DNA from 2 places in the Arthrobacter sp. AG258 genome. Region 1 is predicted to be linked to the other one. Evidence: predicted binding sites of a transcription regulator. Region 1 holds the regulator's gene; the other holds the start of a gene.
What was found. Region 1 encodes HrcA, which represses chaperone genes, less so after heat shock. Its sites were predicted from a motif close to TTNGCACTCGNNNNNNNCGAGTGCNAA; they were not measured.
Positions count from the first base shown of each region.

Region 2: the regulator HrcA is predicted to act here: its motif matches at 2,173-2,199, upstream of groL (chaperonin GroEL).

Region 1 covers NZ_SOBI01000004.1:251,218-254,629, forward strand. The annotation lists gene dnaJ (molecular chaperone DnaJ) at 1-932, opposite strand, end outside; gene hrcA (heat-inducible transcriptional repressor HrcA) at 1,017-2,030, opposite strand; gene DFO47_RS10390 (DUF3097 domain-containing protein) at 2,204-3,055, shown strand; gene DFO47_RS10395 (DUF4870 domain-containing protein) at 3,175-3,412, shown strand, end outside.
Region 2 covers NZ_SOBI01000009.1:175,726-179,137, forward strand. The annotation lists gene DFO47_RS18135 (sugar ABC transporter substrate-binding protein) at 1-280, shown strand, start outside; gene groL (chaperonin GroEL) at 361-1,995, opposite strand; gene DFO47_RS18145 (ABC transporter substrate-binding protein) at 2,285-3,412, opposite strand, start outside.

The sequences.
Region 1 (3,412 bases):
ACGCCCAGACCGCGGAGGGTAATGACCTCGCCGGACTGGGTGCCGGGCTTGACGTCGATCTCCTGGCTGCCGTCGAAGGTTTCCAGGCTGACGTCCGTGCCGAGGGCAGCCGCTGTCATGGGGATGTGCAAAGTGGCGTGCAGGTCATCGCCTTCGCGGACATAGGTGGCGTCGTTGTTGACCCGGATCTCCACGTAGAGGTCGCCTGCGGGGCCACCGGCGGGGCCGGCTTCGCCTTGCCCGGAGAGCTGGATGCGGGTCCCGGTGGCAACACCGGCAGGGACCTTGATGGTCAGTGAGCGGCGGCTGCGGATGCGGCCCTGGCCGCTGCATTCGTTGCAGGGATCCTTGATGACCGTGCCGAAGCCTTCGCAGGTGCCGCAGGGGGCCGCCGTCATGACCTGGCCAAGAATGGAGCGGACGGCACGCTGGACCTGGCCGCTGCCGCCGCAGATATCGCAGCGCTCGGGGTGCGTGCCGGGGCGGCAGCACGATCCGTCGCAGGTGGGGCAGACGACGGCGGTGTCCACTTCGAGCTTCTTGTTGACGCCAAAGACGGCGTCGCGGAGGTCGATCCGGACGCTGATGAGCGCGTCCTGGCCCCTGCGCACCCGGGACGCCGGACCGGACGTACCGCCGGCGCCGAAGAAGGTGTCGAAGATGTCCTGGAACGCGAACCCTTGGCCCGCGTAGCCCGCACCGCCGAAGCCGTTGTCCGTTCCGTTCTCATTGCCGGTGGTGTCGTAGATGCGGCGCTTCTGGGGGTCGGAGAGGACCTCGTAGGCGTGAGTGACTGCCTTGAAGCGTTCCGACGCGTCCGCCCCGGGGTTTACGTCCGGGTGGAGGGTGCGGGCCAGTTTGCGGTAGGCCTTTTTGATCTCTTCGCCCGTAGCTTCGGGGGAGACTCCAAGGACGTCATAGTGGCTGCTCAAAGTTCGTATCTCTTCCTTGTTGTACTGCGTGCCGTTGGGCCCGGTGTCCGGTCCCGTTGCCGGACGTGGTCCGGCAACGGAGGATCAGGGCCCCAAAATCCTGGAAAGGTAGCGGGCCACGGCCCTGACGGCGGCCATGGTGGTGGGGTAGTCCATCCGTGTGGGGCCAAGGATCCCTACCTTCGCGGCGCTGTCAGGGCCGTAGCCTGTGGCCACCACCGATGCCTCCGCGAGGCCGTCGTAAGGGTTCTCCCGTCCGATGCTGACGGCCACGCCGCGGTGGTCCTGTGCCATTTCGCTCAGCAGCCGCAGCATCACCACCTGCTCCTCGAGTGCTTCGAGCACCGGGCCGATGCTGAGTGGAAAGTCTACGTTGGACCGGGCCAGGTTGGCCGTTCCGGCCATGACCATCCGGTCTTCCCGGCTGCTCTGGGCCAAAACCTCCAGCCCAAGCGCGAGTGCGTGCGCGGCCTGGCGCTGAGGGTGCGGCGCGGCGGCGACGACGGCGGGCAAGGCCTGCGCGAGGTGGCTCAGCGACGTGCCGCCCAAGGCCCCGAGGAACCGGGTCCGCAACTCCGCCAGCGCCTCGTCACCGAGGTCCTGGCCGACGTCGATCACGCGCTGCTCGACTTTGCCGCTGTTGGCAATCAGCACCACGAGTACTTTGCGCGGTGCCAGCAGCACGAATTCGATGTGGCGGACCAGGGCCCTGCTCAAGTGCGGGTACTGGACCACTGCCACCTGGTTGGTCAGCTGGGACAGGAGGCGGACCGTGCGGTCCAGGACGTCGTCGAGGTCGTCCGCTCCTTCCAGGAGTGATTGGATGGCCCGCCGCTCTGCGGCCGACAGTGGCTTGACCGCCGAGATCTGGTCCACGAACAGGCGGTAGCCCTTGTCCGTGGGTATCCGCCCTGCGCTGGTGTGCGGCGCGGTGATCAGGCCCTCATCCTCCAGCGCCGCCATGTCGTTGCGGATCGTGGCGCTGGACACACCGAGATGATGGCGCTCCACCAGCGCCTTTGAGCCGACCGGCTCGCGGGAGTGGACGTAGTCCTCCACGATCGCCCGCAGCACTTCCAGTTTGCGTGGCTCGCTCACTCTCCACCTCCATCCACGGTCCGGGGCGCGTGCCCCGTCCGGTGCCGCCCAGGGGTTAGCACTCGACATGCCTCAGTGCTAACAGTCTATTATGCCTCGGCCCGTTGTTAGCATTGGTACCGCTCCGGGCGAAACTCCGGGGGTGAGGACCTAATGCGAGGCGGATCGAATCCATGGACTACCAGAACTGGGGCCCCCGCGGGATTTCCGCCCCTGCCCGGACCGAACTGCCGGAGGTTCCCGTGGAGCGCGGCATGGTGCTTGAGGAAGTCCAGTCCGGCTGGGTTGGGGCTGTCACCCGGGTGGAGAAGTCCGGCGGAATGCACGTGGTTGCCCTCGAGGACCGGCGCGGAAAATCGCGGTCCTTCCGGCTGGGCTTCGGCTTCCTCCTGGAAGGACAGCCGATCCGCCTGATGCCGCCGGCGCCCGCCCGCGCTGGGGCCGGTCCCGCCGCAGGGCGGACCGCGTCCGGGTCGGTTCGGGTGGCAGGGCAGCGCGCCCAGGTCGCAAAGGCGAGCCGGATCTGGGTGGAAGGCAAGCATGACGCTGAACTGGTGGAGAAGGTGTGGGGAGACGACCTTCGGGTGGAAGGCATCGTCGTCGAACCCCTGCACGGCATCGACGACCTCACGGCCGCCGTGGCGGACTTCAGGCCGGGACCTGGGCGCCGCCTTGGGGTCCTCGTGGACCACCTGGTGCCCGATTCAAAGGAATCGCGCATCGCCGAGGCTGTGATGGCCTCCCCTGGTGCCGCCGGAAATGTCCTGATCGTCGGCCACCCCTACGTGGATGTGTGGCAGGCCATCCGCCCCGCGGTGCTGGGCATCCAGCAATGGCCGGCGATTCCCCGCGGTCAGGACTGGAAGACCGGCATCCTGAAGGCCTTTGGCTGGCCGCACTCCACCAAGGAAGATGTCGGGCTGGGGTGGCAAAAGCTCCTCGGCGCCGTCCGCACGTACGCCGACCTGGAACCGTCGCTGCTGGGGCGGGTTGAGGAAGTGATCGACTTCCTCACCGTGCCCTGAAAGCCGCTCCCGCCCCGCGACCCAGTATTCTGGATACTGCGATGCCTTGCTTTTCACAGCATGTCACCGAGTCCTTATTAGTCGTCAGCACCACTTGCACCCCAGAAGGAAAACAGACTGTGGCAGAAAACGCACGTGATCACAGGGATGGCCAAGGCCGTTCCGAGTACCATGGCGTCCCCGCCAATGCGCTGCCGCTCACGGCCAGCGAAGACCGCCAATGGGCCACGCTGGCCCACTTCGGCGGGATCCTGGGGTGCATTCCGTCCCTGCTGATCTACCTGATCTTCCGGGACCGCGGACCGTTCACCGCGCAGGAGTCGAAGGAAGCGCTGAACTTCAGCCTGCCGCCCACCA
Region 2 (3,412 bases), on a different contig from region 1:
CATCCTGATGACGGACCGCGGTGTGCCCACCAACAGTGCGATCGTCGCGGGCATTACTCCCTCGCTCAAGCCGGCCGACACCACGGTGGTGGGCTTCCTCAAGGACATAGCACCGGACGTCAAGGGCGCCCCGCCGGTCCCGCCGGTGGGTGCGGGAAGCGTCCAGAACGTCATCAAGCGCTACACGGATGAAGTACTGTACGACCGCCTGACACCGCAGGCAGCCGCGGACGCCTTCAAGAAGGAAGTCGAAGGGATGCTGGCTTCCGCCAGGAAGTAGCCTTTGGAACATAAAAATGCGGCCCCCTCCCAAGGAGGGGGCCGCATTTCGTGTCAGCGGGACAGGTCCCGGCAGTGGGCTTAGAAGCCGCCCATGCCGCCCATGCCGCCCATGTCGTCTCCACCGGCGGGAGCAGAAGCCTTCTCGGGCTTGTCTGCCACTACGGCTTCGGTGGTGAGGAACAGGCCGGCGATGGACGCTGCGTTCTGCAGGGCAGAGCGGGTGACCTTGACCGGATCATTCACGCCGGCTGCCAGCAGGTCGACGTACTCGCCGGTGGCTGCGTTCAGGCCGTGGCCTGCGGGCAGGCCGCGGACCTTGTCGACAACCACGCCGGGCTCGAGGCCGGCGTTGAAGGCAATCTGCTTCAGCGGGGCGTCAATGGCAACGCGGACGATGTTGGCGCCCGTTGCTTCGTCGCCGGAGAGCTGCAGGTTGGCAAATGCCTTGGCACCGGCCTGGATGAGGGCAACACCGCCACCGGCGACGATGCCTTCTTCAACCGCAGCCTTGGCGTTGCGGACGGCGTCCTCGATGCGGTGCTTGCGTTCCTTGAGCTCAACCTCGGTGGCGGCACCGGCCTTGATGACTGCAACGCCGCCGGCCAGCTTGGCCAGGCGTTCCTGCAGCTTCTCGCGGTCGTAGTCGGAGTCCGAGTTCTCGATCTCGGCGCGGATCTGGGATACGCGGCCGGCGATCTGGTCGGCGTCGCCTGCACCCTCGACGATGGTGGTCTCGTCCTTGGTGACAACAACCTTGCGGGCCTGGCCCAGCAGTTCGAGGCCTGCGGTCTCGAGCTTAAGGCCGACTTCCTCGGAAATGACCTGGCCGCCGGTGAGGACGGCGATGTCTGCCAGCTGTGCCTTGCGGCGGTCGCCGAAGCCCGGGGCCTTGACGGCAACGGACTTGAAGGTGCCACGGATCTTGTTGACGATCAGGGTGGCCAGGGCCTCGCCCTCGATGTCTTCGGCGATGATCAGCAGCGGCTTGTTGGACTGCATGACCTTTTCGAGGACAGCAACCAGTTCCTTGACGTTGGAGATCTTGGAGTTGACGATCAGGATGTACGGATCCTCGAGGACCGTTTCCTGGCGCTCGGCGTCGGTGACGAAGTAGGCGGAGATGTAGCCCTTGTCGAAGCGCATGCCTTCGGTGAGTTCAAGCTCCAGGCCGAAGGTGTTGGACTCCTCGACCGTGATGACGCCTTCCTTGCCGACCTTGTCCAGGGCTTCGGCGATGAGGGCACCAATTTCGTCGTCACCGGCGGAGATGGAGGCGGTGGCCGCGATCTCTTCCTTGGTTTCGATTTCCTTGGCGGAGGCCAGGAGTTCGCGGGTGACGGCTTCAACGGCCTTCTCGATGCCGCGCTTGAGGGACAGCGGGTCGGCTCCGGCGGCAACGTTGCGCAGGCCTTCCTTGACCAGCGCCTGGGCCAGCACCGTCGCAGTCGTGGTACCGTCGCCGGCGACGTCGTCCGTCTTCTTGGCAACTTCCTTGACCAGCTCTGCGCCGATCTTCTCGTAGGGGTCGTCCAGCTCGATCTCCTTGGCGATGGAAACACCATCGTTGGTGATCGTGGGGGCGCCCCACTTCTTTTCGAGGACGACGTTGCGTCCACGCGGGCCGAGGGTGACCTTAACGGCGTCGGCGAGGGTGTTCAGGCCACGCTCAAGGCCGCGGCGTGCCTCTTCATCAAATGCAATGATCTTGGCCATAACGGCAGTAGTCCTTTCGGGACAGTCGTTAAGAATGAACCTTCGCTGCAGTGCCCGCGACGGACGATCCTTCGACAGCGGCCTCTGTATGCCTCCGCCTGGGGATCTCACTGAAGTGAGGTGTTTCTTTCGCTCTTCGACCGGTGCCTTGCGCGGCCGGCCGGAACCGGGCGTTGCTTAGCAGTCGGTACGTCAGAGTGCTAACTCCATAATTAGCACTCCCCCGGTGAGAGTGCAAGCGAAAAGACACCGGAGGGGCTGCTGGCGGCGGTCGCTTCGCCGAGGGCGATCAGCCCTGATGTCCGGCTGTCTCCCGGCCGCTCGGAGTGGGCAGGTCGTCCGGCCCGTATGTAAAGACGGAGAAGGACGCCACGGTGATATCCCCGTTCGCGTCGAAGGCAATGGGGCCCGACTCGCCGTCGTAATTGATGTCCGGGCCGGCAGCCAAACCGCCCAGGCACGCCTTGTAGGTCACGCACGGCGCAGCGGCCGTTCCGGCGCCTGGTGCCGCTGTTCCGCCCGATACCGGGATCAGGTTGGCGGCGATCGAGCGGCCGGCGTCGTCCTGCGCGCGGGCCGCTGCCAGCGCGGCCAGGGTCACGGCGTCGTAGGTCTCGGCAGCGTAGGAGACGTCCTTCAGCGACGGGTCCACCGCCAGGAGTTTTTGCTGGAAGGCGGCGGAAGGCAGCTGTCCCGGTACCACCGCGCGGGCGCCATCCAAGACCTTGGAACCGAGGCCTGAGCCGTAGCGGGCGAAAGCGCCGTCGCTCATGACGATGCGTGAACCGCCAACGCCGGTACCGTTCAGCGCGGCCAGTGCGCCTTGGGCGCCCTCACGGGCTATCAGGACGACGGCGTCCGGCTTGGCTTTGGCGATGGAGCTTGCCGCCGCGGCGTCCCCGGTCGTGAAGCCGGCACCGGGAAGGACGGTAAGCCCGGACTGCTTTGCCGCTTCCGTGACGGCGGCCTGCAGGTCCTTGCCGTAGGTGCCTTCCTGGTACAGCACGCTGACGGTGGCAGCCCCGGCGTCCTTGGCGAGTTTGGCCAACACAGGCCCTTGCGCGACGTCGGCCGCCGCGGTGCGGAAGTAGTAGCCGCCGCTGGCCATTCCGGTCAGGCCGGCAGCGGTGTTGGCCGGGGAGATGAGCGGTATGTGCGCGCCGGACAGGACGCCTACGGCTGCCTCCGCATGGCTGGAGTCGGTGGGTCCGATGACCACGTCCGCCTTGGCGGCGAGCAGGGCTTTTGCCTGCCCGGCGGTGTCCTGTTCCAGGTGTGCGGGCAGCAGTTCGACGGGACGGCCCTTGTGTCCCCCGGCTGCGTTGATGTCCTGGACGGCCAGCTTGGCGGCGGCGAGCTGTGGCTGGTTCAGGAAAGCGTTGCCGCCGGTGTTGTCCAGGACCAGGCCCACCCGGAG